Regions from separate parts of the Aureimonas sp. SA4125 genome, predicted to be linked through region 1. Evidence: predicted binding sites of a transcription regulator. Region 1 holds the regulator's gene; each other region holds the start of a gene.
What was found. Region 1 encodes PhoB, which activates phosphate uptake and scavenging genes when phosphate is short. Its sites were predicted from a motif close to TGTCATNNANCTGTCAT; they were not measured.
Positions count from the first base shown of each region.

Region 2: phnF (phosphonate metabolism transcriptional regulator PhnF) is a predicted target of PhoB. The motif match lies at 8,595-8,611, and genes of this name have one in related genera.
Region 3: Sa4125_RS13240 (UDP-2,3-diacylglucosamine diphosphatase) is a predicted target of PhoB. The motif match lies at 8,706-8,722, and genes of this name have one in related genera.

Region 1 covers NZ_AP025032.1:1,207,422-1,217,303, reverse strand. Annotated here, with positions in the region: gene argF (ornithine carbamoyltransferase) at 1-332, opposite strand, end outside; gene Sa4125_RS05555 (aspartate aminotransferase family protein) at 329-1,540, opposite strand; gene Sa4125_RS05550 (GcrA family cell cycle regulator) at 2,000-2,560, shown strand; gene Sa4125_RS05545 (hypothetical protein) at 2,669-3,160, opposite strand; gene phoB (phosphate regulon transcriptional regulator PhoB) at 3,246-4,004, opposite strand; gene phoU (phosphate signaling complex protein PhoU) at 4,009-4,752, opposite strand; gene pstB (phosphate ABC transporter ATP-binding protein PstB) at 4,847-5,656, opposite strand; gene pstA (phosphate ABC transporter permease PstA) at 5,675-6,973, opposite strand; gene pstC (phosphate ABC transporter permease subunit PstC) at 6,966-8,342, opposite strand; gene Sa4125_RS05515 (substrate-binding domain-containing protein) at 8,421-9,458, opposite strand; gene Sa4125_RS05510 (ATP-binding protein) at 9,634-9,882, opposite strand, start outside.
Region 2 covers NZ_AP025032.1:3,344,549-3,354,430, forward strand. Annotated here, with positions in the region: gene Sa4125_RS15840 (BatD family protein) at 1-1,022, opposite strand, end outside; gene Sa4125_RS15845 (hypothetical protein) at 1,019-1,867, opposite strand; gene Sa4125_RS15850 (VWA domain-containing protein) at 1,867-2,781, opposite strand; gene Sa4125_RS15855 (VWA domain-containing protein) at 2,778-3,749, opposite strand; gene Sa4125_RS15860 (DUF4381 family protein) at 3,752-4,210, opposite strand; gene Sa4125_RS15865 (DUF58 domain-containing protein) at 4,194-5,099, opposite strand; gene Sa4125_RS15870 (AAA family ATPase) at 5,143-6,096, opposite strand; gene Sa4125_RS15875 (CehA/McbA family metallohydrolase) at 6,349-7,245, shown strand; gene Sa4125_RS15880 (hypothetical protein) at 7,500-7,664, opposite strand; gene phnF (phosphonate metabolism transcriptional regulator PhnF) at 7,826-8,548, opposite strand; gene phnG (phosphonate C-P lyase system protein PhnG) at 8,678-9,151, shown strand; gene phnH (phosphonate C-P lyase system protein PhnH) at 9,151-9,786, shown strand; gene Sa4125_RS15900 (carbon-phosphorus lyase complex subunit PhnI) at 9,788-9,882, shown strand, end outside.
Region 3 covers NZ_AP025032.1:2,802,730-2,812,611, forward strand. Annotated here, with positions in the region: gene Sa4125_RS24315 (lysozyme inhibitor LprI family protein) at 148-627, shown strand; gene Sa4125_RS13210 (ABC-type transport auxiliary lipoprotein family protein) at 897-1,490, opposite strand; gene Sa4125_RS13215 (MCE family protein) at 1,551-3,497, opposite strand; gene Sa4125_RS13220 (ABC transporter ATP-binding protein) at 3,497-4,390, opposite strand; gene Sa4125_RS13225 (ABC transporter permease) at 4,371-5,570, opposite strand; gene dgcA (N-acetyl-D-Glu racemase DgcA) at 5,739-6,728, shown strand; gene Sa4125_RS13235 (glycosyltransferase family 1 protein) at 6,737-7,762, opposite strand; gene Sa4125_RS13240 (UDP-2,3-diacylglucosamine diphosphatase) at 7,762-8,586, opposite strand; gene Sa4125_RS13245 (NADP-dependent malic enzyme) at 8,795-9,882, shown strand, end outside.

The DNA.
Region 1 (9,882 bases):
TGCGAGGTCGTGCGGATCATGATGGCGTCGACATAGCGCGACAGGACGCGCGCCGTGTCGGCGATCGTCTCGGAGCGGCCGAGCTGCATCTCCGTACCGGAAAGGAACAGCGTCTCGCCGCCAAGCTGGCGCATCGCCACGTCGAAGGAGACGCGCGTGCGGGTGGAGGGCTTGTCGAAGATCATCGCCAGCACCCGGCCCTGCAGCGGCCGCGGCCCGTCGCGGCCGAGGCCCTTGCGGGCGACGGCATCGTCGAGAATGCTGCGCAGCGAAGCCGCCGGCATGTCCGCGATGTCGATGAAATGCTTCGGGGCTTGCGTCGCCCCGCTCATGCCGACTTCCTCGCGGCGCCCAGCGACAATGACGACACCGCCTGCTCGATCCGATCGATCGCCTCGCGCACCTCGTCGGCCGATATGATCAGCGGCGGCAGGATGCGGAGTACGTTGTCGCCAGCCGGCACGGTGAGGACGCCGTGATTGCGCAGCTCAGTCAGGAGCACGGTGTTCGGGACCTTCGCCTTCATGCCGAGCAGCAGGCCCTCGCCGCGAATATCCTCGATGACGTCGGGGTAGCGGTCGGCGAGCGAGGCCAGCGACTGCTTGAAGCGCAGCGACATGTCACGGACATGCTCCAGGAAACCCTCCGCCAGAACGACGTCGAGCACGGCGTTGCCGACGGCCATGGCCAGCGGATTGCCGCCGTAGGTGGTGCCGTGCGTTCCCGCCGTCATGCCGCGCGCCGCCTCTTCCGTCGCCAGGCAGACGCCGAGCGGGAAACCGCCGCCGATGCCCTTGGCGACGGCCATGATGTCGGGTGCAGCGCCGGAATGCTCATAGGCGAAGAGCTTGCCGGTGCGGCCGACTCCCGTCTGTACCTCGTCGTAGATCAGAAGGATGCCCTCGGCATCGCAGAGCTCGCGCAGGCCGCGCAGGCACTGCGGCGGCACCGAGCGGATGCCGCCCTCGCCCTGGATCGGCTCGATCACGATCGCCGCCGTCTCCGGCCCGATCGCGGCCTTCAAGGCAGCGTGGTCGCCGAACGTCACCTGGTCGAAGCCGTCGACCTTCGGGCCGAAACCTTCGAGATATTTCGCCTGGCCGCCGGCGGCGATGGTCGCCAGCGTCCGGCCGTGGAAGGCGCCGGTGAAGCTGAGGATGCGGAAGCGCTCGGGATTGCCGTTGACGAAATGGTAGCGCCGCGCGGTCTTGAAGGCGCATTCGAGCGCCTCCGCACCGGAATTGGTGAAGAAGGCCTTGTCGGCGAAGGTCGCCGCCGTTAGCCGCGCGCCGAGGCGCTCCTGCCCCGGAATCTCGTAGAGATTGGAGGTGTGCCAGAGCTTTTCGGCCTGATGCTTCAGTGTCGCCACGAGATGGGGATGGGCATGGCCGAGCGCGTTGACGGCAATGCCCGCTCCGAGATCCAGAAAGCGCTGCCCCTCCTCCGTCACCAGCCAGACGCCCTCGCCTCGCTCGAAGCGCAGGGGCGCGCGGGCGTAGGTCGAGAACAGGGGTGAAACGGGAGCGGAATCGTTCGGCATGACAGGAACTCGCTGTGTGCCCGGCGGGCGGTATCCGAAGGCTCGAGGTGATTTCCGGGGCCCCGGAAATGCTGAAAGCCTGCCGCAGGGGCAGGCTTCGATCGGCGGCCGATGATGCATTGCGTGGCCTTGAGCTATACCACGCGCCCCGGCGAGCTTGTCAATCGATACGGGTGGCAGGCTTTTCCAGAGAGCGCGCTATGCTCATGACGGCCCCACTGACAAGCGTTTTTCGCGATCGAACCCTGACAAACTTCCGCGGTATCTGGGGAAAAGCGACATTTCGATTCCACACGCTCCCCGCGACTCTTGTCACCGAGTCACGCGATAGGGTAAATTTCCTTCAGATACTAGATTTCGTGCGGCAGGCCCTAATCTACCAATATATGTTGTACCCCTTTCCAACCATGGTTGGAAGCCGGGGAGGGATTCTGCCGTAGCACAGAATAGGAGCTCGTGATGGGCTGGACGGAAGAAAGAGTGGATCTCTTGATCAAACTCTGGACCGAGGGGCTGAGCGCGAGCCAGATCGCCGGACAACTCGGCGGCGTCACCCGCAACGCGGTCATCGGCAAGGTTCACCGCCTGAAGCTCGAGGGACGGGCGAAAGCGCATGTATCCGCGCAGGAGCAGGCGCAGCCGAAGGTCGCGGCCGCCGCGGTGGTGGAATCGGTCGTCGAAATGGAGATGCCGGCTCGCCTCGTCTCGATGCAGTCCGCTCCCCGCATCATGCGCTCGAGCGGCGGCGGGTCGCACGGCGCCACGGCCCTGAAGATGGAAGAAGAGATCGACGCCGTGGCCGAGCAGCCCCGGCCGCTCGTCTCGGCCGAGGTCGTGCCGATCTCGCGCAACCTGACCCTCGTCCAGTTGAACGAGCGGACCTGCAAGTGGCCGCTGGGCGATCCGCTGTCGCCGGAGTTCCGCTTCTGCGGCAACCACTCCAACGACGCCTCGCCCTACTGCCTCTACCACGCCAAGATCGCGTTTCAGCCGGTCTCCGAGCGTCGACGCGTTCGCTAAGCGACAAGCGCTGCCGGATGAGGCGGCGCATTGCCGGACCAAGCGGCGCTCCAGCGTTCGGATGCGGCCCAGAGGTCACTGCGGCAGAGGCGATGGGTCCGGTTGAACCTATGGGCGCCAGGGACTCGGCGTTCCGTCGACGTTCATGCCGTCGAGCACCTGCTTCACGATGCTGGCGGCGCGCTGGTCGAGAACATAGCCGGCTATCGTCGGATCCACCTGCAGCGGCAGGTATTTCTTGTCTTTCAGGATCTGCTCGGCTTCCGGAGAGCGCGGGAACGCGACAATCTCGTCTCCGAGCCAGACAAGCTGCACGTCCGACGTCACCGGAAAACCCGCCTTCGCCATCATGACGCTCGGACTGAGCTGGGAGATCTCGATCTTCCGCTCGATCTGCGCGGCACGATCGACGACGGTGTCGACCTTCCGGTTGAGCGATGCCGTCTCCGCGATCAGGGTGCCGAGCTGATCGCTCTGCTTGCCCTGCTCGGTGAACAGCTCGTTCTGACCTGTGAACGCAAAAATGGTGAATGTCGCGATGAGCGCGGATGCCGCCAGATTGACGGATCCAAGACCAATCTCCCATTTGCTCTCTGCCATGGGAGTCTCCGGGGCCAGCCCGCAGTATGCGCCGTTTCCAGGCAATTGCGAGGGCGTCCGGACGGCCGCCTTGCAGGCGAGAGCGCTACTCCGCCGCGCTGTCGCGCGCCCCTGCCACCGCTGGCATGCCCGGCCGTACCGCCTTCGCGCTGGCGGAAAAGTTCTCGTCGAGGGCGTAGCCGGCGCCACGGACGGTGCGGATCGGGTCGCGCTGGCGGCCGCGGTTGATCGCCTTGCGCAGGCGCCCGACATGGACGTCGACGGTGCGCTCGTCGACATAGATGTCGCGGCCCCAGACGCCGTCGAGCAATTGCTCGCGCGAGAAGACGCGCCCGGGCGACTGCATGAAGAATTCCAGCAGCTTGAATTCCGTCGGTCCGAGCTTCACCTCGCGACCGAGACGGCGGACGCGGTGGGTTTCGCGGTCGAGATCGATGTCGCCGGCATTCAGGAGGGTCGAGATCTTCTCCGGCCGCACGCGCCGCAGCATGGCGCGCACCCGTGCCATCAGTTCCGGTGTCGAGAAGGGCTTCACGACATAGTCGTCAGCACCGACCGACAGGCCCCTCACCCGCTCGGATTCCTCGCCGCGCGCGGTCAGCATGATGATCGGCAGGCGCTCGGTCTCCGGCCGCGTGCGCAGCCGCCGGCAGAGCTCGACGCCGGAAAGGCCCGGCAGCATCCAGTCGAGGATCAGGAGGTCGGGGACGATCTCCTTCAGGCGGATGTCGGCCTCGTCGCCGCGCGCGATGGTGTCGACGATGTAGCCTTCCGCCTCGAGATTGTAGCGCAGGAGGACGGAGAGCGCCTCCTCGTCCTCGACAACGGCGATCCGCGCATTCATGCCATTATTCCCCTGCGCCGCCCGGCGCCGGCGCGCTGCCGGGCAGTTCGATGGTCATCGACGCCGTCGTGTCGTTCTTCGGGCGGTCGGCTTCCATCTGCTGGCCGGTCTTGATGTAGAAGATCGTCTCGGCAATGTTGGTGGCGTGATCGCCGATCCGCTCGATGTTCTTGGCGCTGAACAGGAGATGCGTGCAGGCGGTGATGTTGCGCGGATCCTCCATCATATAGGTCAGGAGTTCGCGGAAGATCGAGGTGTACATCGCGTCGATGTCCTCGTCGGCATCGCGGATCGTCTGGGCGCGCAGGTGATCGCGCGACGCGTAGGCGTCGAGCACTTCCTTCAGCTGTTCGATCGCCAGTTCCGACAGATGCTCGATGCCGCGCACCAGCTTGATCGGCTGCTGGTGCTCGTGCACGGCGATGACTCGCTTGGCGATGTTCTTGCCGAGATCGCCGATGCGCTCGAGATCGCTGGAGATGCGGATGGCCCCGACGATCTCGCGCAGGTCCTGCGCCATCGGCTGGCGCTTGGCGATGGTCATGATGGCGCGCTCGTCGAGTTCGCGCTGGGCAGCGTCGAGGAGCATGTCATCGGCCACGACCGACTGCGCCAGGCCCCAGTCGCTGTTGATCAGCGCCGCAACGGAACGCTCGACCATGCGCTCGGCCTGGCCTCCCATTTCGGAGATCCGGCGCACGATGAACTTCAGTTCGTCGTCGTAGGATGAGACGATATGTTCGTCCATGTGTGGTCTCCCGGTTCTCTCGGTCAAAGCCGCGGCCTCGCGACCGCCCGCCCGTCCCGTCTGTTGTTCGTGGGTGCGCTGGTGCCTGGCCGGCTCAGCCGAAGCGGCCGGTGATGTAGTCCTGGGTGCGCTTGTCGTCGGGGTTCTGGAACATCTTCTCGGTCGGCCCGACCTCGGCGATGTTGCCCAGATGGAACATCGCCGTCACCTGGCTGACGCGCGCCGCCTGCTGCATCGAGTGGGTGACGATGACGATGGTGTAGTTCTGCTTCAACTCGTCGATCAGTTCCTCGACCTTGGCGGTGGCGATCGGGTCGAGCGCCGAGCAGGGCTCGTCCATCAGGATCACCTCGGGCGAGACGGCGATTGCGCGGGCGATGCAGAGACGCTGCTGCTGGCCGCCGGAAAGGCCGGTGCCCGCCTCGTCGAGCCGATCCTTGACCTCCTCATAGAGGCCGGCGCGGCGCAGGCTGGTGATGACGATCTCCTCGAGGTCCGCCTTGGACTTCGCCAGGCCGTGGATGCGCGGGCCGTAGGAGACGTTCTCGAAGATCGACTTCGGGAAGGGATTGGGTTTCTGGAACACCATGCCGACGCGGGCCCGCAGTTCGACCACGTCGATCGAGGGATCGTAGATGTCGTCGCCGTCGAGGGTGATGTTGCCGGTCACTTTGGCCGACGACACCGTATCGTTCATGCGGTTGAGGCAGCGCAGGAAGGTCGACTTGCCGCAACCGGACGGACCGATCAGGGCCGTGACCTGGTTTTCCAAGACGTCGAGGCTGACACCGAACAGCGCTTGCTTGGCGCCGTAATGGACGGAGACGTTCTCGCCCTTCATCTTCACGGGACGGTTCGTATTCACGGCAGGACCCTTATTGAGCGTCGCTTGAAAGTTTTCCATCATACTGGATCCGCCCGTTTACCAGCGCCGCTCGAAGCGGCGGCGAAGAATGATTGCGATGATGTTCATGAAGGAGAGAACGACGAGAAGGACGCAGATCGCAGCGCTCGTCCGGGCGACGAAACCACGTTCCGGGCTGTCGAACCAGATGAAGATCTGGGTCGGCAGGGTGGTCGAGGCCTCCAGCATCGAGTCCGGCGCAGAAGTGATGAAGGCGTTCATGCCGATGAGCAGCAGCGGCGCGGTTTCACCGAGGGCCTGAGCCAGGCCGATGATGACGCCGGTCATGATGCCCGGCAGCGCGAGCGGCAGGACGTGATGGCCGATCACCTGCATCTCCGAGGCGCCGATGCCGCGAGCCGCCTCGCGGATCGACGGGGGAACCGCCTTCAGCGCGTTGCGGGTGGTGATGATGATGGTCGGCAGCGTCATGATCGCCAGAACCAGACCGCCGACGAGCGGGGCCGATCGCGGCATGCCGAAGAAGCCGAGGAACAAAGCAAGGCCGAGCAGACCGAACACGATCGAGGGCACGGCCGCCAGATTGTTCACGTTGATCTCGATGAAATCGGTGAACTTGTTCTTCGGGGCGTATTCCTCGAGGTAGACGGCGGCTCCGACGCCGATGGGAACGCTGACGCAGAGACAGACGATGAGGAGGTAGAAGGTGCCGACGAGGCCGCCCCGCAGACCGGCGAGTTCCGGAAAGCGGCTGTCGGCGTTGTTGATGAGGCCCCAGTCGAGCACCGAGCGCACCCGGTCCTGCTGCTGCAGTTCCTCGAACCGATCGATCTGACCGTCGTTGAGCGGCCGGCGATTTTCCGGCGTCGAGGCGAGGATGATGCCCTCGTACAACTGCTCATAGGCGTCGGACACAGGGACCCAGATCGGCACCACGGTTCCCGGTGCCGCACTGGTCGCCGCCATGGCGTCGCGGATCCAGTACTGGGCGCCGTTGCTCAGCATCGACGTCAGTCGCCGAAGCTCGGCCCGGTCGCGTTCTGCGGCAGGAAACAGGGCGGCAACGGCATTGTCGACCACGGTTCCGTAGTTGGCGGTCGGCGCGCCGGGTCCGCCCTCGGGAACCGTGATGTCGAGGAGGATCTGCGTCTGCGTCCAGGCCGGGAGCGACGTGGAGATGACGGAGGAGACCAGCACGCCGAGCATGGTCAGGGCGAAGACGATCGCGGCGATCCCGTAGATCTTCAGGCGCCGCTGCGCGCTCTTGCGTCCGGCGAGACCCGCCCTGATGCGGGACCGGGTCGTCTCCCTCGCGGTCGGGGTGGCGAGTCGGTCGGTCAAAGGAATGTCAGTCATACTGTTCCCGATACTTCTTGACGATCTGGATAGCCACGAGGTTGAGGAGGAGCGTCGCGAGGAACAGCGTCAGGCCGAGACCGAAAGCGGCGAGCGTCTTCGGATTGTCGAACTCGGTGTCGCCGGTCAGGAGCGCCACGATCTGCACGGTCACCGTCGTGACGCCGTCGAGCGGGTTGGCGGTGAGGTTTGCGGTCAGGCCGGCGGCCATGACGACGATCATCGTCTCGCCGATGGCGCGCGTCGTGGCGAGGATGACGCCGCCGACGATGCCGGGAAGCGCGGCCGGCAGGAGAACGCGGGTGATCGTCTCGGCCTTGTTCGCGCCCAGACCCAGGGAACCGTCGCGCAGGGCCTGCGGCACGGCCGTGATGGCGTCGTCGGAGAGCGAGGAGATGAAGGGGATCAGCATCACTCCCATCACCAGACCCGGCACGATCGCCGCCGTCGGCGACATCTGGATGCCGGCGGACCCGGCCCAATCGCGTAGCAGGGGCGAGACGACCAGCACCGCGAAGAAGCCGTAGACGATGGTCGGAATGCCGGCGAGCAGCTCGATCAGCGGCTTGACGACGTTGCGCACCCGCGGCGAAGCGAATTCGGCCATGTAGATCGCCGCGAAAAGACCGACGGGCAGCGCGACGAACATCGCCGTCAGCGCGATGGTCAGGGTTCCCATGAACACCGGAATGGCACCGAAAGCCCCGGTGGAGCCCACCTGATCGGCACGGATCGCGATCTGCGGGTCCCACTTCGTCCCGAAGAAGAATTCCAGCGGCGAGACGCGCGAGAAGAATTGGATGCCCTCGAACAGGAGGGACATGAGAATGCCCAGCGTGGCGAAGATCGACAGCGACGCGCAGAAGAGCAGGAGACCACGCATGATCATCTCGGAGAGATTGCGCGCCCGGAAGCGAACGGCGATCCGCGAGATCAGAAAGGCGACGACGGCCACGGCGACCACGATGATGACCGCCGGAAGGGCCCAGCGCGAAAACGCCGCGGCCTCGTTCAGGCGCTCGGCCGCCACGAGGATGGCGGGATCGGGCGTCCCGAAAGTGGCGCCGGAGGCGGCCTGCTGAACCTGGCTGACCAGAAGGCTGACCTGGGCCGGAAGCGCTCCGTCCAGCATGGTCGAAGGCAGCGCGGCGACGATGATGGCCTTGAGGACCGACTGCTCCAGGAAGAGCCACAGAAAGATGATGACATAGCTCGGCACCAGGATCGCGAGCGCGACGAGATAGCCGTGATAGCTGGGGAGGGAGTGCAGTTTCGTGCCGAGAACCGGGGCGAGCGCCTTGGCCTTCGACTTGGCGACGAGGTAGCCCACGACCGCAAGGATCAGGGGGATCAGAAGGGTCAGCGACAGGCTCACATGCGGTCTCCCACGAAATCCCGCCAGCCGCGAAGCGACTGACGGGACGTTGAACGACGAAGAGGCTTCGGCTTAGGAAGCCGGAGACGTCATCGCGGTCGAGTTGGTGACGGCGTCGCGAACCTTGGCGGCTTCCTCGGCGCTGAGCGGGACGAGACCGCGCTCCTCGAGATAGCCACCCGTGCCGATCGCGCCTTCGCTGACATATTCGGTCAGGAACTCGTTGAGGCCCGGGATCGCCGTGCGGTGGTCGTTCTTGACGTAGATGAAGAGCGGACGCGACACGGCGTATTCGCCTGACTTCACGGTCTCTTCGCTCGGCTTGACGCCGGCGATCGAGGCACCCTTCAGCTTGTCCTGGTTCTCATAGAGGAAGGAGTAGCCGAAGATGCCGAAGGCCTTGGCATCGGCAGCCAGACGCTGAACGATCAGGTTGTCGTTCTCGCCGGCTTCGACGAACTTGCCGTCGGTGCGCATGCGCTCGCAGACTTCCGCCTTCTTCTCTTTCTCGAGCGCCTCGATCGCGGCGAATTCACCACAACCTTCGACCATCACGAGCTCGACCCAGGCGTCGCGGGTGCCGGAGGTCGGCGGCGGGCCGTAGACGAGGATCGGCTCGGCGGGCAGCGAGGCGTCGATCTCGTTCCAGGCGTTGTAGGGGTTGGCGACGATCTTGCCGTCGACTTCGACTTCGGCGGCGAGCGCCTGGAAGAGCTGGGCCTTGGTGATGTCCATGTCCGGCCCGCCCTGGGCGCTCGACAGCGACAGCGCGTCGTAGCCGAGGAGGATCTCGGTGACGTTGGTCACGCCGTTCTTGGCGCAGAGATCGAATTCGGACTTCTTCATAGCGCGCGAGGCGCCGGTCAAGTCCGGGGTCTGGGCGCCGATGCCGCCGCAGAAGATCTGCATGCCGCCGCCGGTACCGGTCGACTCGACGACCGGGGACTTGAAAGAGGCGGTGTTGGCGAAGCGCTCGGCAACCGCCTGGCTGTACGGGAAGACCGTCGACGAGCCGACGACCTGGATGTTGTCGCGGCTCTGCGCATGGGCCTGGCCCACGAGCGCAAGGGCGGTGCCGAGCGCGAGGCCAGCGATGGTGCGAATGGTCACGGGGATTTCTCCTTGAGGAGTTTCGTGGATCGAACCGGAAAGGCGCGCCGTCTCTCGAAGTCGGCTGCGGTTCACGGGTTGGTGTAGACCCGTTGCACGAAGTCTCTATGACAGTCTGATTGCAGTTTTATGACAGTCTAACCCACTGATTTTTTTCAAATCGAGAATCGCGGCGTCAGTGGATGTCCTTGACCGGGAAGCGTGCGGTGAAGGTCGATCCCTGCCCCACCACGGAGTGGACGAGAAGCCGCGCGCGGTGGCGCACGAGGATGTTGCGCACGATCGAAAGCCCGAGGCCGGTCCCCTTTCGCGCGCGTGAGCCGGCGGTTTCGACACGGTAGAATCGCTCCGTCAGGCGCGGCACGTGCTCGGCCGCGATGCCCGCCCCGAAATCAGAGACGGAAGCTTCCACGAAGGCGCCATC
Region 2 (9,882 bases), 2.1 Mb from region 1:
CAGGCCGGGACGAGCCGGCCCACCACCGGTTCGCGGTCGCGCTGCCCGGGCACGAGCAGCAGGGCGATTCCGAAGAGGAAGGCCATCGCACCGGCGAGGAGCCCTGCCAGCGCCGGCGAAAATCCCGTCGCGGCTGGGCTGTCGGTCAAAGGCGTGCCGGGAATGACCATCCCCTCGCCGACATTGGCACCCGGCACGATCGCCTGGCGCATCGCCCGCGAAGCCGTGTCGAACCAAGGCACCAGCACTTCGCGCAGGATCACGGGATCGCCGGTGTGCGGCCGGATGTCGTAGGTGTAGGCGGCATGGGCGACGGGCAGGCCGTCGACGATCTCGGTCCGCCGTTCGACGGGTCCGGGAAAGACCACGAGCCCCGGCGACTGCGTGTCGATCATCGGCGGCAATTGTTCGGCGAGTGTGCCGACCGCGGTGACGTCCACCCGCCGCCGGGTCGTCTCGCCGGCCTTCAGCGCCGTCGGATCGACCGTCCAGCTGTCCTTGATCTCGACCGATCGCGCCGGCAGCCACCAGACGTCCTCGTCCTCGGGCCCGTCCGTCTTGCCGGTCCATTTGCGGATTTCAAGCTGCACCGGCTTCGAGACGGCATCGACCTTCCAGCGTACGCCCTCCGCGTCGATCAGGGTGACATGATGGGTAAAGGGCGGAATGTCGTAGGTCTTGGCCTCGGGCGCGAAGACGGCGATGCGGCGGGTGACGCCGAACCAGTTGGCGGTGCCGATCTTCGTCGGCGCCCAAGTGTCGCGGCCGAGCTGCACCCAGCCGAGCTTTTCGAGCTTCGGCTGTTCCATCTGCTCGGTCGTCGCCCGCGTCTTGAAATAGAAGCGGACCACCATGGTGATCATTTCCTGCGCATAGGCGCCGCCTTCCGGCATCTCGAAACTGACCTCGCCGAAGGCCTCGGGTGGCCTGTCGCCCGCATGGGCCGACGCGGCGCCGAGGCCGACGCCCGCGACGACAGAAAGCCCGAACAGAACCCGGCGGAGCTTCTTCATCGCGCTCACCAGGTGTCTGCCAGCGGGTCGAGGGCGAGCCCCTCACGCTTGCGCCGCTCCATCTCGGCGACGAGCTGCAGTTTCAAAAAGGCGCCGGGATCGTCGGTCAGTGTCTTCAGCCACTGCTTCGTGGCCGGCACCGAGCGCTCCTCGGCGCGCTTCTGCACGTTGCGCTGCATCTCGGCCATGGTGATCACGGCCGCGCTCGCCTGCCCGCCGGAACGGCCGGCACCGCCCGCATCGCCAGCCGAGCCGCGCGCGTCGCCGACGCCGGAGCCGTCGCCCTCGCGCGATTTGCCGAGTCGGGCGACACGGCTGCCGCCGGGCGCCTTGGCCTGCGAATCCGATTCCTTGTCGCCGGCGCGGCCGGCGCCAGAGGTCGCCGTCTCCGAGCCGCCGTCGTTCGGATCGCCGCTCGACCGATCCTTTTCGCCGAAGGCCGCAGCATTCGTCGAGGCGTGCCCGCCGCCCTGCAGGTCGAGCGAGGCCAAAGCGAGGAGGAGCTGCCGGTTGGCGCCGGCATCGGCGACGAGCGAGCGCGTGACATGGTGCGAGGCGAGCGTCCGGTCGTAGGACTCCAGCGCCGCCCCGACATCGCCGAGCCGCGCCAGCGCCTCGCCGCGATTGTAGGTGGAGACCGGGTCCTGCAGCTCGGCAAGCAACTGGGCCGCCCCGACGTAGTCGCCGGCCTGCAGAAGCGCGTAGCCGGCAAAAGCGGGCTGATGGCTGAGGCTTGCCGCGATCCCCGGCATTCCCGCCGCGAGGAAGAGGCGCGCGACGCTCTCGCGGCCCTCCCCCGCAAAAGCGAAGACGGCGGAACAGAGGGCGATCGCCAGGACGAGAAGCATCCGCATCACAGCGCCCTCCGGAACAGCATCAGCGCCGGGAACAGCGCCAGCACCAGCAGCAGCGGCCCGAGATCGAGCCAGGCCAGCGCCTGGAACTCGCTCTCGCCGATCCGCCGCGCGGCATTGTCGGCGAGCGCGGCGGCGAGAGCGTCCGGAGTCTCGGCATCGCCCGAGACGCCGCCGGTCAGGGCCGCCAGCGCCGCGAGCTCGCCCGGATTGCCGTCGCGACCGACGGCCGACGGAGCGGCCAGCGTGTCGATGCGGAAGCCCGCATCGCGGATGCGCAAGGCCGAAGCCCGCGTCTCCTCGCCGAAATGACCGCCGTCGGAGACGAGCAGGATGTCGCCGGCGACGACGCCGGCCCCTTGCAGGAGATCGAGCGCCAGATCGAGCGCCAACGCAGGGCGCGAGCCGGCGACCGGCACGGTCTTGGCATCGAGGCCGAAGATCGTGCGCGACAGCGCAGCGTGGTCCGAGGTGAAGGGACTGCCGAGAAAGGCCTCGCCGGCATAGACGACGAGCGCCGCTTGACGCGTGCCGGAGTTGGCGAGCGCCGTCTGCGCGGCACTGCGCACCGTCTCGAAACCCGCCGCCTCCGCCACCGATTTCGACAGGTCGAAAACCACGACCGTGCCGTCGAGATTGCGAAAACTGTCGATCGCAGGCCGCTCGACGGCGGGGCCGATCAGCGCCACCGCGATCAGCGCGCCCAGCGCCGCCAGCGTCAGGCTGCGCCGTCCCCGCCCGGCGACGACGGCGCCACGCGCCGCGATGGCGTCGAACAATGCGGGGTCGATCACCTTCGTCCAGCCGCCGAGCGCGGCAACCCGCCGGGCCGCGAGGCCCGCCAGGACGAGGACCAGCGGCAGAGCCAGAAACCAGAACGGCCGGAGCAGGCCGAATTCGCCGACCGCGATCATCGCCGTCCTCTCCGGCCGAGCATCATCAGCCCGGAGATGCCGAGCGCCAGCGCGCCGGGATAGGGCCAGAGGCTGGCATGGACGATCGTCGCGGGCGCGTCGCTTGGGCTTGTCTCCAGCGCATCGATCGAGGCCATGACCTCGGTCAGCTGCTCGGTGGTGCGCACGCGGTAGGCGGTGCCCCCCGCCTCGGCCGCGATGCCCGACAGCGTCGCGACGTCGACGCCCTCGTCGCCGCGCTGGCCCTGTCCGAGATCGATCGGCCCCATGGCGATGGTGTCGACGCGGATGCCGAGCGTTCTGGCCAGTTCCGCCGCCGAGCCCGGCTGCACGGTCCCGGCATTCTGAGCGCCGTCGGACAGAAGGATCACGATCTTCGACCGCGCATCGCTGTCGGAGAGCTTCTTCAAGGCGAGACCCAGCCCTTCGCCGATGGCGGTAGAGCGGCCGGCAAGGCCGACATCGAGGCTGTCGACGATCTTCGCCACCGCCGCGACGTCGAAGCTCAGGGGCGCGGCGACATAGGCCCGCTCGCCGAAGATCACGAGACCGATACGGTCCCCGGCGCGGCCGAGGACGAAGGTCCGCGCCAGGGTTTTCAACACGTCCATGCGCCGGCGTTTCTCGCCGGCCACCTCGAAGTCCGGCCGCTCCATGGAGCCGGAGACGTCGAGCGAGAGCACGATGTCGCGGCCGGAAGCGGGCGCGGCGGGCGCGGCCGTCACCGTGCGTGGACCGGCGATGGCGAGGACCAGCAGGATCCACAGCAGCCAGGACAGAACGAGGCGCCGCTTCTGCGAGGAGAGGACCGCCTGCCCGTCGGCGAAATCGGCGACGAGCGTCTCCGGCACACGCAGCGCGCCGCCCGCCTCGCCCGAGGGCGACAGAAAGCGCATGGCGAGAAACGGCAGCGGCAGCAGCAGAAAGGCCAGCGGCCAGGCGAAGTCGAAGGCGGAGGGCGCGACCATCGTCAGGCCCTGATGCCGCGGAAGAGGCTTTCCAGCCCCGCGCCGATGTCCTCGGCTTCCGATGCGCCGCCCGGCGCATAGAGCGCCGTGGTCAACCGGCGTCCCGGACCCGCGGTGAAAAAGTCGGTGCCGAACTGCCGGTCGCAGGCGGTGGCGAAGTCGGGCCCGGCGAGAGCGGCGGCCGTCCCGTCCCGCGCCACCACCATCTTGCGCAGGAGCCGCGCCTCGGCCACCACCGCCGCCTCCGGCGGCAGCGACCGCGCGGCGGCGAGTTCGGCGAGGACGTTCATCCGAACCCGGCGCCGACCCTTGATCCGTGTCGGCCAGAGAAGCGCCACCACCAGCGCCAGCAGAAGGCCGAGCGCGATGGGCAAAGCGAGGTCGCCGAGCGTCAGCGCGCTGGCGGCCGGCGGCAGATGCGGCGGCCGGAGCGCGGCGAGGATCTTATCGGCGTCTTGCATCGAAGCCCTCGATCAGACCGGCGAGATCCAGCGGCGGCAGCGCGGCGTCGACGAGGAGCGCGCGGGCGCCGAGAAGCTCCAGCCGCCGGAGCCGCCGGTCGACGTCGCGCGTCGAGGGGAGCCCGCGGATCTCGCCCATTTCGCGCCGGCCGTCCGCCGAGAGATAGGGATAGCTGCCCTCCGGCGTCTCGATCTCGAAGGCATCGGCGACCAGAAGGACGTCGATGGCGGCCTTGTGCGCGATATCGCGCATGACCGCGTCGAACTCGGCACCCGGATGATCGAGCGCGGTGGCGACGAGCAGCGTACCGTCATGCGGCAGGGCGCGGGCGGCGGATTCGAGGATCGCGGCGAGCGGCGGATCCTCGACGGGACCGGGCGCGGCCAGCGCGGCAGCATGGGCCGCAGCGAGCCGCCCGGCAACGGCCTTCATCGCGCGGTCGCCGGCGCCGGGCCGGTGGAAGAAGCTCTGGCGCCCCGTTCCGGCGAAGACGCCGACACGGCCGCCCTGCCCCGCGACGCGCCAGCCGGCAAGCGTCAGGGCCTCCGCCGCCGCCACCGAGCGAAAGGCGCGTTTGGTGCCAAAGAGCATGGACGGCCGAAAATCGGCCACGAGCAGAACCGAGCGCTCGCGCTCGTCGCGAAAGGTGCGCACATGCAGCCGGCCGGTGCGCGCCGTGGTGTTGCGGTCGATGTGGCGGACGTCGTCGCCATACATGAAGGGACGGATGTCGTCGGTCTCCAGCCCTCGGCCACGCCGGCGCGTGACGATGCCGCCCGGCAGCATCATCGTGCGTGCCCCCGACCCGGCCTCGCCGGCCTCGATGAGGTGGCGCATCCACAACAGGTGCTCGGTCGCAAGGCTGGTTCCGGAAGGGCCAGGTCCCATCCCTCCGGGCCCCGCCCCGCTCGCGCTGTCCACGGCGCGGCCCTCAGAGCGGCCTGACATGGTCGAGCAGCATGGCGATCACCCCGCGCGGCGTCGCGCCATCGGCGCTGGCGCGCCAGGTCAGCAGCGTGCGGTGCGCCAGGATGTCGGGCGCCAGTTCCGACACGTCCTCGGGCATGACGTAGTCACGACCCTGGAGATAGGCCCGCGCCTTGGCGGCGGCGGCGAGCGCCAGCGTGCCGCGCGGCGAGGCCGGGTGCTCGATCGCCTTGCCGATGTCGGAATCCTTCGGCGCGCTGCGGGGCGCGGTGACGAGGCGGACGATGAAATCCTTGATCGCCGGCGAAAGGTGCACCGCCATCGCCGCCTCGCGCGCCGCGCGCACCTCGGCCAGCGTCAGCTTCATCGCCATGGCGCCGGAATGCATGACCGTCTCCGCCTCGACGAGATCGAGAATGCGCCGCTCGGCGGCGGCATCGGGCAGGCCGACGACGACATGCATGAGAAACCGGTCGAGCTGCGCCTCGGGCAGCGGAAACGTGCCTTCCTGGTCGATCGGATTTTGCGTGGCGACGACCATGAACGGGTCGGGCAGCCGGTGCGTCTCGCCGCCCGCGGTCACCTGGCCCTCCGCCATGGCCTCCAGCAGCGCCGACTGCACTTTCGGCGGCGCGCGGTTGATCTCGTCGACGAGAACGAGGGAGGCGAAGACGGGGCCCGGCGCGAACTCGAAGCCGCCGCGGTCGGGCTGCCAGATCGGCGTTCCCGTGATGTCGGCCGGCATCAGGTCGGGCGTGCACTGGATGCGGTGGAAGGTGCTTTCGAGGCCCTCGGCCAGGCGCTTGACGGCGCGTGTCTTGGCAAGACCCGGCATGCCTTCGACGAGGAGATGGCCACCGGAGAGAAGCCCGATCAGGAGGCGCTCGACCAGCGCCTCGCAGCCGATCAACCCGTCCTGCAGGCCGTTCTTGAGCGCTGCGATGCGATCGCGGGTCATATCCGCGCCGCCCTCGGGCCGCGCGATCAAAGTCTGCGAATTCAATGCCTCGCCTCCTCCCGGGTGCCCAGTCCGGAGCTCTGGCTTACGAAGGGAATCGACGGTCGTCAACCTGAAGCAAAACGTCTCGCGCGATCGTCATGCCGGGCTGCGGCGACGCGGCCCGTGTGCGCTCGCGTGGGATGTTAGTCCGTCATGACGCCGACAAGGAGCCTCGCTAAGGTCCGCCGCATCAGCAGAATCGGAGCATGCATGGGACAGACCGCCTTCACCAATCCCGGGCAATTCTATAGGGGCAACATCCATACCCATTCGACCGCCTCGGACGGCGTGCGCACACCGGAAGAGGTTTGCCGTACCTATCGCGAGGCGGGCTACGACTTCCTCTGCCTCTCCGATCACTTCATGGAGCGCTTCGGCTTCCCCGTCGTCGACACCACGGCCTATCGAACCGCGGACTTCACCACGATCTTCGGCGCGGAGATCCACGCGCTTCAGAACAGCCATGGCGAGCTCTGGCATCTCCTGGCCTGCGGCCTGCCCCTGGACTTCGAAAAGCTCGGTGATGGCGAGGATGCGGTGTCTCTCGCCAAGCGGGCGGTCGCGGCCGGCGCCTTTCTCGGCATCGCCCATCCGCAGTGGTCGCAGCTGACCATCGAGGACGGTCGGCAGATGGCCGGCATTGCCCATTCCGTCGAGGTCTACAATACCGGCTGCCATCTCGAATGCGACCGGCCCGACGGCACGGCCCTTCTCGACGCGCTCCTGTCGGAAGGTCATCGCCTGACCGGTTACGCCGCCGACGACGCGCATTTCAAGAGCCATGACTATCTCGGCGGCTGGATGATGGTGAAGGCGGAAGCCAACGAGCCGGAAGCGCTGCTTTCGGCGATGAAGGCCGGCGCCTTCTACTCCTCGCGCGGCCCGGTGATCGAGAACATCGTCGTCGCCGGCAAGATGATCAGCGTCGACTGCGCGCCCGCCGCCGGCGTCGCCATCGTCGGCCGCGGCAGCCGCGCCGAGTACGTCGGCGGCGAGGCGCTCACCCATGCCGACCTGCCGATCGAGCGCTTCACCGGCGACTGGTGCCGCGTCGTGGTGATGGACGAGGCCGGCAAGCAGGCCTGGTCGAACCCGATCTGGCTGTAGGTCAATCTCGAAGGGAATAGGCTGACGAGCGGGTCTATCCGCGGACGTCAGGCGGCTTCCTGGCGCGACCCTCGCAGGCTCGTCAGCCCGGCCTTGAGCCGGGCCTCATGCCGAGGCACTCTCCCAATCCTTCGGTTCAGGAGGGGGTCGACGGCGCTCGACCCGGCTCGGAAATTTCGACTTCATCCCGGTTCAAGCCCGGGAGGACGGAGGCACATGAGGAATTCGTCTCTGTCACGAAGCCCGCAGCACCCTCAGTCCAGCATCCAGAACACCGCTCCCAGCACGATCGCGAACACCGCAATCGAGCCGATCATGCGCACGGTGCCATCGGTCATGTTGGCATCGAAGATATAGTCCATGAACGGCGGCCACGGCTTGCCGATGCGCTGGTTGGGTTCGTCCGGCAGCTTTTCCATCGTTGCTCCTTGCATTTCCGGCTGGTCACGAGTCGTAAGATCCTGTCGCGGTGCCGTTCAGCCGAACATCCCCGGCCGACGAAGGGTTCCTGCCGATGCCGCCGTCCGGGCACCTGGCACGATCTCCGCCTGGGTGTTCCGCACCGAGGACGGGCGGACGCTCAGGTCCGGAACACCATCTCGATCCGGTCCGCCAGGAATCGCGCACGCGAAAACTGGATCGGCTGGTGCTCCGTGTCGAGATTGACCGAGTCGGTGACCAGCACCACGGCGTCCGCGGGACAGGCGAGATGCTCGGCGTCGCGGGCCGAGACCCTGGCGGCGGAGACTCGGGTTTCCTTGCGTCGGTAGTCGTCGACACCTTCGGCCGCGAGCGCCCTTGTGATCGAGCCGGTCTCGGCATAGGCGGCGATGATGCCGGGAAAGCGCTCGGCCGGAAACCAGGACGTGGCGATCGACATCGGCAGGCCGTCGGCGACGTTCAGCGTTTCCAGCCGGTGCAGCGGCGCGCCGGGCTTCAGCCCCAGCTCCCCGGCGATCGCTGCCGTCGCCGGCTCGCGTCCCGAGGAGATCAGCCGGCCGGCGGGCTGGCGCGACTGGCTGGTGATGTTCTCCGAGAACCGCGTCCGCGCGCCGACGGGATAGGCGATTCGCGCCGGCCGGCGCTCGACGAAGGTGCCGCGACCGCGCTCGGCCCGCACGATGCCTTCGGCCTGCAGGACCGCGATCGCCCGCCGCACCGTGTGGCGGTTGACCTGGAACCGATCGGCCAGCACCGCCTCGACCGGTAGCTGGTCCATCGCCCCCTCGCTGTCGGCGATCATGGCCCGGATCGCGTCCGCCACCTTGCGCCAACGGGCAATGCCCTCATCCCCTGCGATCACTGGCCTGTCCCTCTCTCGTCCGCGAAATTCCGTGAAATGCAGCGAGTGTCATTGTGCTGTCACGGCTTTGCCGGTAGATACCAGACATCAGATGTAGATGTCTATACAAATAGACAAATAGGGACAGACATGGCAGATGCTTCTCCCGGCCAGCAGACGCTAGACATCGCAAGGCGACGGCGCGCCATGGCGGCCTTCGCGATCGCCGACACCGCCGTCCTCGCCGCCGGCTGGCGGGCCATTGGCGGCAGCATGCGGGCGACGGCGTTGCGCGGGCCCGAAGCCGGTCTGGTGATGCTGCGCGGGCGCATCGGTGGCGGTGGCGCGCCGTTCAATCTCGGCGAGGCGAGCGTCACCCGGGCAACGGTGCGGCTCGGCTCCGGCGAAGTCGGCCACGCCATGGTGCTCGGCCGCGACCTGGCGCGGGCGGAACTGGCCGCGATCCTCGATGCCGCCTTCCAGCGGCCGGAATGGCGCGAGCGCATCGGCGCCGAGATCGTCGAGCCGGTCCTGGCGGCGCAAGCCCAGGACGACCGGCAGCGTGCCGAGGAGACGCAGGCGACGCGCGTCGACTTCTTCACCGTCGTCAGAGGAGAAGACTGATGAGCACGTCCGAGAGTAATGGCAACGACCGCGCCTCTTCGCGCAGCGGCGTCGATGGCGGCTTCACCAATCCGGTCTTCGATTCCCAGGCGATATTCGCGGGCGTGATGCAGGCGATGTCGCGACCCGGCACCCCGGTCGATCTCGGGTCCCGCGTCCGGGCGCCGCATGTCCTGGCGCCGGCGGCCGCCAGCATTCTCGCCGCGCTCGCCGACTACGACACGCCGGTCTGGCTCGACGAGGGCCTGCGCCACGACGGCGAGGCGGGTCGCTGGGTCTCCTTCCAGACCGGCGCGATTCTCGTCGCCGATCCTGCCAGGGCCCGCTTTGCCGTCTGTTCGGCTCGGGCAGACGTACCGAATCTCAGCACATTCGCGATCGGCACCCCGGACTATCCCGATCGCTCGGCGACCCTCATCGTGATGCTGGAATCGCTCGACGGCGGGCCGGCGCTGCGGCTTTCCGGTCCCGGCATCGAGACATCAGCGCGCATCGCGCCAAAGTCGCTGTCCCCCGTCTTCTTCGCCGACTGGGCGATCAACAACGCCCTCTTTCCCCGCGGCGTCGACGTCCTCCTCGTCGCCGGCAGCCAGGTCATCGGCCTGCCGCGCACGACGAAAATCCGGAGCGCCTGAGATGTACGTCGCCGTCAAGGGTGGCGAGGCCGCCATCGCCAATGCCCATCAGCTGCTCGCCGACCGGCGCCGCGGCGACCGCACCGTTCCGGCGCT
Region 3 (9,882 bases), 1.6 Mb from region 1:
CCCGTTGCCTGCCGGGGCGGCGCCTGCCAATCTTGGTCGCCCGATGGCGAACGGTGCTGGCCGGCGGGTCTGGTCAACGGCGGACGCGAGGGCGATCCAATCGGCGGCGCCCGTTTGCAGGGCGTAGAACTATGGAGCCCGGGACGCATGAACCGACTGTGGACGATACTGCCGATTGTGACGGTCCTCGGCTTTCCAGCTGTGGCCGCGGACACGACCGCCGCGGACGTTGCGACCATCAGGGCGTGCCTTGCCGACGCCGGCTCGGAACCGCACGGCTGCATCGGAAAGATCTCGGACGCCTGCCAGGAGCTGCCGGCAGGATCGACCACCATGGGCGTGGACGAATGCCTCGGTCAGGAGCAGGCGGCGTGGGATGTTCTGCTGAATGAAAACTATCTCAGCGCCACGGCTGCCGCGAAAGAACAGGACGCGTCCCTCGTCGAGCAATCGATCGAGCCCGGCGCTGCAAAAAGCCTCGTCAAGGCGCAGCGCGCCTGGATCACCTTTCGCGATGCCGAATGCGATCGGCGCTTCGAGCTCTACAAGGACGGCACGATCCGCACGAACATCGCGTCCAGTTGCCTGCTGATGCTGACGGCGACCCGCGCGCTGGACCTGCAGTAGACGGAATTATGCGACCTTCGCAGGGCCTCAAGTCGGGCTCTGGACGGCTTCGCACGCGGCTCCGTGACGCCGTGGCGCCGCGGGACGCAGGCTCCTCGCAGATCGGCTGTGGTCCTGCCTGCGTGCGGACGCTCCGCTGTCACTGCCCGTGGCCGCAATTGTTCAACCGACGGCCGCGACGGTTCACAGTCAGGCAAGAAGAAGGGCGCCGCCGGCAGGGACAATTCCGGTTCCAGGCAGTCGGCCCCGGACTTCCCGGGGTCTCCCGCTCAGACCAGGCCGAGCGTCCACTTGACGATGTCGGACGTCACGCGATCGAAGGCGACGTTCAACGCGGCGATATAGCCGGGATTGCCGGCAACCGTCACCGGCGCGGACGCCGAGAACACGCGGGTGGCGCGCACCGTGCCGTTGCGGTCGTTCAGCGCCTTCACGGCGATCTCGACCACCGCGGAATTTCCGTCTCCCGCATCGATCTCGAACTTCCGGATCTCCATCACGACCTGATAGTCGATCGCGAGGCCCTGCCCCGGCACGCCCACGGCGCCGACGCGGCCGGTATTCTCGAAGGCCTGGACAAACCGCAGCTGGACCATGCGCGGCAGGCGGTCGCTCCACTGGCTGTTGCCGAGGTATTCCACCGTATAGCTCGTCGGCTTCACGACGATCTGGTTGCTGTCGAGGGTCTTGATCGCGGTCGGCTCGGGGATGAGCAGTTGCGCCCGCGTCGAGCCCGGCATCTTCACGACTTTCGGGGGCGCAATCTCGTAGGTGTCGGGCGGCGTCGCGCCGCCGAGCGATGCGCAAGCACCGAGTCCGAGCGCCAGGAGCGCAATCAGGGCCGTGCGGGAAAGGGCGTGCATGGTCAGAAATCCTCTACGCATTACGATGTCTCGCCGCACGCGGCCCGATACTGTCGCGCATCATCGACGCTGACGGCCGTTGAACTGCTTGACCTCGTCGCCGCCATAAATGATCCGGCTCGGATTGGCCTGGAAGTCGGTGACGGCGCCCTCGATCCGGTTGACGGATCGGGTGACATCGCGCACCAGCGTGCGGATTTCCGACAGGCCGTTGCCGGAGAAGGCCTGGATGTTGTCGGCGATCGGCCCGATCCGGGCGTTGATGCTGGCCGCGGTCTGGCGGATGGCGCCCAGCGTCGCACTCGCCTCCGCCGCCAGCCCTTCGGTCGAGTCCGCGTTCAGCAGCCGGTCGAGGGAGGCCAGCACCGTGTCGAGACGGGTCGAGGCGGTATTGACCTTGGCGCTGGTCTGCTGCGCGTTGGTGATGATCTCGTTGATGTCGGCGCTGCGGCCGCCGATGTCGTTGGCGATCTTGGCGATCGAGTCGGCGGCAGCAGCCACGTTGTCGGTCGCCGAGGAGACGTTCGTCATCGCCCGGTTGACGGTGGCCGGGTCAACGCCTTCGAGGATCGCGTCGACGCGCTGGCGGGTGCCGTCGAAGCCGGTCAGCGTCGTGTCGGCGGTGCGGATGGTCCTGTCGACCCCGTCGATCACCGACTGGATCACCGTGGTCTTGGCCCTGATGCCGGCGACGATGTCGGCGACATTGTCGACCGTCTCGGTGATGCGACGCTGGTCGATGCCGGTAATCAGCTGGCTCGCTCTGTCAACTGTCTCGCTCAGCTTCGTGCTGGCGGCGGCGGCATTGTCGCCGATCGGGCCGAGATTGGCGATGAACCGGTCGATCGCCTCCCTGTTGGTGCCGAGGCTGTCGGTCACGCCCTTGATGTTGCGGCTGATGCCGGTGACGTTGGCGACCGTCTCACGGATCGCCTCTCCCTGCTCGCCGACGAGGCTCGCCACGTCAGAGATGTTCTTGGCGGCACCCGAAATGTCGGTGAGCGTTCCCGATACCTGTGCCGGGTCGACCGCCGCGAGGATCTTGTCGGCCGAGCCGAGCGTCGAATCGAGCTTGGTCGCGACGCTCTGAGCAGTGTCGGAGATTGGCCCGAGACTGGTCAGAAGCTTGTCGATGCTCGGCGTATTGCGCTGCAGGGTCTCGCCGAAGGCGCCGACGCTGGCGGTCGCCGACTTCACGGACTCGACGATTCCCCCGATGTTCTCGGACTGCGTCCGCAGCGTCTGCGACATGGCGGCGACATTGTCGACAGTGGTGCGCACCGACTGCGGGTCCACGGCCTCGATCACATTCTGGGCCGATTTGATCGCCGCCGGCAGCGCCTCGGCCACGGTGTTGGCGGTCCCGGCGAGGCGGCTGACGCTCTTCAGGAAATTATCGATCTGGCCGGAATTGGCGGCGAGGCTGTCGGTGAAGACCTTGACGTTCTCCGAGGTGGCCGAGATGTTGGCGGCAGTGGTCTCGACGGCCGGCCCGACATCGGCGACCATGCCTTCGAACTGCGAGAGGATGTTGTCGGCACGCTCGGCGATGTCCTTGGCCGTCGCGAGAATGTCGGTCACATCGGAGGGATCGGCCTTGATCACCGGCACGGCGCCCTGCTCCTGGGCGTAGCTGATGATGTTGCGCTCCTTGACGTCGCCGCCCTTCAGCTCGATGAAGGCCTGGCCCGTGAGGCCCGCAAAGCCGATCGTGGCGCGCGTCGAGGTCGTGATCGGTGTCGTTGAGTCAACCTTCGTGGTGGCGATGACGACGCGCGGATTGTTCGGATCGATCCTCAGACTGCGCACGTCGCCGACCTTCAGGCCGTTGAAGAGCACCTGGCTGCCGACGCTGAGACCGGTGACGGAGCCCTCGATCCGCACCAGAAGCGGGACCTGGCTGTCCTGGCTGGAGACATTGGCCGACCACCACACGAAGCCGAAGCAGAGCACGAGGACGACGACGCTGAATATGCCGACGAGGACATAGTTCGCTCTGGTTTCCATCACTTCGCCTCTTTGGTGCTGGCTGCGGCGGGTGCTGCCCGCGGTGTAATCGTGCGGGCGCGCTTACCGTGGAAATAGGACTTTACCCAGGGGTCGTCGGAGGCGAGCATCGTCTCGATCGTGCCTTCGACGAGCACCTTCTTGTTGCCGAGGACGGCGATCCGGTCGCAGGCCTGGTACAGACTGTCGAGATCGTGGGTCACCATGTAGACGGTAAGCCCGAGCGTATCGCGAAGGGTCATGATCAGTTCGTCGAAATCGGCAGCGCCGATCGGATCGAGACCGGACGTCGGCTCGTCCAGGAAGACGATGTCCGGGTCGAGGGCCAGCGCCCTTGCCAGCGCCGCGCGCTTGATCATGCCGCCGGAGAGCTCGGAAGGGAACTTGTCGGCGGCGTCGGGCGCAAGGCCGACGAGATCGATCTTCAGCCGCGCGAGCTCGTTCATCAATCCCGGCGACAGGTCGAGATACTCGCGCATCGGAACCTGGATGTTCTCCAGCACCGACAGCGAGGAAAACAGCGCGCCATGCTGGAAGAGGACGCCCCAGCGCTGCTCGACCGCGAGCCGCTCGTCGTCGTTCGCCGTTTCGTAGTCGGTGCCGAAAATCTCGATGCTGCCGGCCTGCTTTTGATTGAGCCCCAGGACGGTGCGCAGCAGCACCGACTTGCCCTGCCCCGATCCGCCGACGAAGCCGAGGATCTCGCCGCGGCGCACGTCGAGGTCGAGCTTGTCGAGAACGGTCTTCTCGCCGAAGGACACCGTGACGTCGCGCACCTTGATGATCACATCGTGCTTGTCGGCATCCGCGGCAGCGACGAGCGCCGGCGCGCCCGCTGGCGCGGTGGCGTCGGCCTCACCCGGGGCGATGGCGTCAGAAGCTGATGGATGCATAGAAAATCGCAAAGAAACCGTCGACGAGAATGACGAGGAAGATGGATTTGACGACCGAGGCCGTGACGTGCAGGCCGAGGCTCTCGGCGCTGCCGCCGACTTTCATGCCTTCCGCCGAGGCGACGACGCCGATGATGATCGCCATGAACGGCGCCTTGATCAGGCCGGCTGCGATCGTGCCGAGATCGACGGCTTCGCGCAGGCGCTGGAGGAACGCGGCCGGCGGAATGCCGGAATAGAGCCAGGTGACGGTGATCGCGCCGGCAAGGCCCATGATGTCGGCGATGAAGGCGAGAAGCGGCAGCACCAGCGTCAGCGCGACCAGCCGGGGAAAGACGAGGACGCCGATCGGATTGAGGCCGATGACCTGCAGCGCATCGACTTCCTCGCGCATCTTCATGGAGCCGATCTCGGCCGTGATGGCGCTGCCCGAGCGGCCGGCGATCATGATGGCGGTGAGAAGGACGCCGATCTCGCGCAATTGCAGGATGCCGACGAGATCGACGACGAAGATCTCCGCGCCGAAGTTGCGCAGCTGGAAGGCGCCCTGCTGGGCGATGATGGCGCCGATCAGGAAACTCATCAGCGCGATGATCGGCACGGCGCGCACGCCCATCCGGTCCATCTGCGTGATGATCGCGGGCAAGCGCACCTGCGTCTTGCCCGTCGCGCGCCGTCCGGCGCCAATGATCGATGCGCCGATGATGTTGAGGCCGATGACGATTTCGTCGCGAATGGCGAAGACGCCGGAACCCACGGCGGCGAAGGCTGCCGTCACAATCGAGCCCTGGCGCCGTGCCGGCTCCGGCCGTTCGCGGTCCATCGACGAGCGGACCGCGTCGAACAGAGCATTGTCCTTCGCGCTCACGCCGGACACCTCGACCGCGGCGCCCCGGTCGCCGAGATTGCGCGTCAGCTGCTCGACGAGATAGGCACCGGCAGTATCGATCTTGCCGATCCCGCCGCAATCGAGCGTCACGGCGCGCCCAAGGTCCGCCGCGCCTGTCTCGGCAACGGTCTTTTCGATCGAGCCGATGGTGCGGGCGAGCCAGTCGCCGCTGAGGGCAAGCACGAGCCCGCCCTCTTCCTTGTCGGCGACGAGGACCGGAGCGACCGTCTTTCGCCCGTCTGCCTCGACGCGAAGGGCCGCGTCCGAACTCTCCACCATATCCGCCGTCATGACCTTCCCGCGCTGACTTGCAGCGTCGGCGCTCGCACGCCAAAATTCCATCTCCGATTTGCCGCGCGCCCGATCGGCAACGGGAGGGCGGCATTTGCAGAGTTAACGGTCCTTACACGCTTTGTAACCGCAATCCGCGACGCTTGCCGCGAACGAAAGGGTTTTTTGATGGCGCGTCGTCTTTCTGTAACAGTCGAGAGCTTCGAACTGGCTGCGGCCTTCACCATCGCCCGAGGTTCCAAGCGCGAAGCCGTCGTCGTCATCGCCACCATCGAGGATGGGGCGACCACCGGTCGGGGCGAATGCGTGCCCTATGCGCGCTATGGGGAAAGTATCGACAGCGTTCGCCAGACGATCGAAACCGCCCGCGCCGCGATCGAGAACGGCATCTCGCGCCAGGAGCTGCAGCGCCTGATGCCGGCGGGCGCCGCCCGCAATGCCGTGGATTGCGCCCTTTGGGACCTCGAGGCCAGGCTTTCCGGCCGCAGCGTCGCGTCGCTGATCTGCCCGGCACCCCTTCGCGCGCTGGAAACGGCCTACACCATCTCGCTCGGTTCGCCCGAGGAAATGGCTGCAGCCACGAGAGCCGCCGCCGGACGCAAGCTCCTCAAGATCAAGGTCGGCGCGGCCAGTGGCGATATCGATCGCATCCGCGCCGTGCATGCCGCCGCCGGTGGTGCACGGCTCATTCTCGACGCGAACGAGGGCTGGACCGAGGCAAACCTTGCCGAGAACATGCAGGCCGCCGCTGCCGCCGGCGCCGTCCTCGTCGAGCAGCCCTTGCCGGCGGGGAGCGACGCGATCCTGGCGGATCTCCCGCATGCCGTCCCCGTCTGCGCCGACGAGTCGCTGCACAAGACGACAGACCTCGCCGCCCTGCGCAGCCGCTACGACTTCGTCAACGTCAAGCTCGACAAGACCGGCGGGCTGACCGAGGCCATCGCGCTCGTGACGGAAGCACGCAACCTCGGCTTCGGCGTCATGGTCGGCTGCATGGTCGCGTCGTCGCTGTCGATGGCGCCCGCAGTGCTGCTCGGACAGGGCGCCGACATCATCGATCTCGACGGCCCCCTGCTGATGAAGGTCGACCGGCCCGCGGGCCTCGTCTACGCCGGATCCACCGTCCAGCCGCCGACGGCGGCGCTCTGGGGTGGCTGATCGACGGATCAGACCGCCAGGGCGAGTGCGGGCTCCGTGGCCCGGGACCGGATCGTGCCGAGAAAGATGTCGGCACAGGCCGCCCAGGTGAAGGCCCGGGAGCGCTCGAGGGCGACGGCGCGATCAAGCTTGAGCGCGGCGAGGCAGGCGCTCTGCAGATCATCCGACATGGACCCGGCGGCCGTTCCCGCAATCACGTCGAGGGGGCCCGGCTCGCGATAGGAAGCGACTGGCGCGCCGCAGGCCAGCGCCTCGATCAGGACGATGCCGAACGTGTCGGTCTTGGAGGGAAAGACGAAGACGTCGGCGCTGGAATAGTGCCGTGCCAGCGCCTCACCGGTCTGCGATCCCGTGAAATGCACCGCGGGATAGCGCCGCATCATGTCGGCCAGTCCCGGCCCGCCGCCGACGACCACTTTCGAGCCGGGCAGGTCGAGGTCGAGAAACGCCTCGATGTTCTTCTCCGGCGCGATCCGCGAGACGGTCAGGAAGATCGGCCCGGGCAGGCCGAAATCGATCGGCGCCCTGGGCCTGAAGACGCTCCGGTCGACGCCGCGCGTCCAGGTCACGAGTTTGCCGAAGCCGCGCGCGCCAAGATCGCGGCGCACCGCCTCCGTCGGCACCAGGCAGGCGCTGGCCGGCGCATGGAACCAACGCAGGAAGGCGTAACTCAGGTTTTCGGGAACCGGCAGGCGACGGCTGAGATATTCGGGAAAGCGGGTGTGGAAGCTCGTGGTGAAACTCCGGCCGCCGCGCAGCGCCGCGCGCCGTGCCGCAAGGCCGACGGGGCCTTCGGTCGCGACATGGATAGCCTGCGGATCGAAATCGGCGATGATCCTTGCCAGCCGTCCGGCGCCGGCGAGCGCCAGCCGAATTTCCGGATAGGTCGGCATGGGAAAGGTCCGGAAATCCTCCGGCGAGACGATCAGCACCTCGTGGCCGCGCTGGCGCAGTTCGCCCGCAAGGCTCGACAAGGTCCTCACCACCCCGTTGACTTGCGGCTTCCAGGCGTCCGTCGCGATCAGGATGCGCATCAGGCCGCCTCGACCGCCGCCGTGCCCACGGCGTCCTCGGCGATGCCGGCTTCGGGCGCCCGCGCCTCTTGCGGCAGGGTGGTCCAGTGGATGAGTTCCAGCGAGCCGTCGTGACGCTCGGCAATCGCCGTGCAGCTTTCCACCCAGTCGCCGGTGTTCACGTATTCGATGCCGGCGCGACGGGCGATCTGCGCATGGTGGATGTGGCCGCAGATCACGCCGTCGCAGCCGTGGCGTGCCGCCTCCTCGGCCAGTGCGGTCTCGAAGGTGCCGATGAAGTTGACGGCGTTCTTGACCTTCAGCTTGGCCCAGGACGAGAGCGACCAGTAGGGAAAGCCGAGGACGCGGCGGATCTTGTTGAAGACGACATTGACGGCGATCGCCGTGTCATAGGCCCAGTCGCCGAGATAGGCGATCAGCCGCGCATTGCGGACGACGACGTCGAACTCGTCGCCGTGCATCACGAGAAACCGGCGCCCGTCGGCGGTGACGTGGACGTCGTTCTGCTTGACCTCGATGCCACCGAAATGCTGCCCGGGAAAGCCGCGCAGGAATTCGTCGTGATTGCCGGGGATGTAGACGATCTCGGTGCCCTTGCGCGCCTTGCGCAGCAGCTTCTGCACCACGTCGTTATGGCTTTGCGGCCAGTGCCAGCTGCGCTTCAGGCGCCAGCCGTCGACGATGTCGCCGACGAGGTAGATCTTCTCGGCATCGTGCAGGCGCAGGAATTCGATCAGCAACTCGGCCTGTGCGGCCTTGGAGCCGAGGTGCACATCGGAAATAAAGAGGGTCCGCAAATGCCGAGTCGTCTTCAGCTGCTGCATCGATTTCGTCCCGTTCGCCCCTTGATACCTGCATTGGCTGATTCTCATTGCATGCGTGTGACGTGCCGAAAGTCCCGGCATTTCTTCTGACGCCTTCGGCCCCGCTATCGGGCAGGTCCTGTCAGCAAAATGTCGCCGGCAATTTCCAGTTCGCGGCCTAATCGTTTAAGGACCGATCGCGACGTATGAGCATGAAAGGGGATGTGGGATGTCCGAAGATCATAAGGGGCCGGAACGCCCGTCGACGGGCGACCTCGACGAACAGGCGCTGTTCTACCACCGCTATCCCCGGCCGGGTAAGGTCGCGATCCAGCCGACCAAGCCTCTCGGCAACCAGCGCGACCTCGCGCTGGCCTATTCCCCCGGCGTCGCCGCGCCCTGCCTCGCCATCGCCGCCGATCCCTCGCTCGCCGCCGTCTACACCAGCCGCGCCAACCTCGTCGCCGTCCTGTCCAACGGCACCGCGGTGCTCGGCCTCGGCAATATCGGGCCGCTGGCATCCAAGCCGGTGATGGAGGGCAAGGGCGTCCTGTTCAAGAAGTTCGCCGACATCGACGTCTTCGACATCGAGATCGACGCCACCGACATCGACCATATCGTCGAGGTCGTCGCGGCGCTGGAGCCCACCTTCGGCGGCATCAATCTCGAGGACATCAAGTCGCCCGAGTGCTTCGAGGTCGAGGAACGGCTGCGCAAGCGGATGAAGATCCCGGTCTTCCACGACGACCAGCACGGCACCGCGATCATCGTTGCTGCCGCGGTGCGCAACGCGCTGGAGCTGACCGGCAAGAAGATCGAGACGGTGAAGATCGTCTCCTCGGGCGCCGGCGCGGCGGCGATCGCCTGCCTCAACCTGCTTGTCGCGCTCGGCGCCAAGCTCGAGAACATCACGGCGACCGACATCGACGGCGTCGTCCATGTCGGCCGCGGCAAGCGCACGGACCGCTGGATGGAGGTCTATGCGCGGGAGACGGAGATGCGCACGCTCTCCGAAGCCATCGAGGGCGCCGACATCTTCCTCGGCCTCTCCGCCGGCGGCGTCCTGAAGCCCGAACTCCTGGAAAAGATGGCCGAACGCCCGCTGATCATGGCGCTCGCCAATCCGACGCCAGAGATCATGCCCGATCTCGCCCGCGCCGTGCGCCCGGACGCGATGATCTGCACCGGCCGGTCCGATTTCCCGAACCAGGTCAACAACGTCCTCTGCTTCCCCTACATCTTCCGCGGTGCGCTCGACTGCGGTGCGACCTCGATCAACGAGGAGATGAAGATCGCCGCGGTCGACGCCATCGCGGC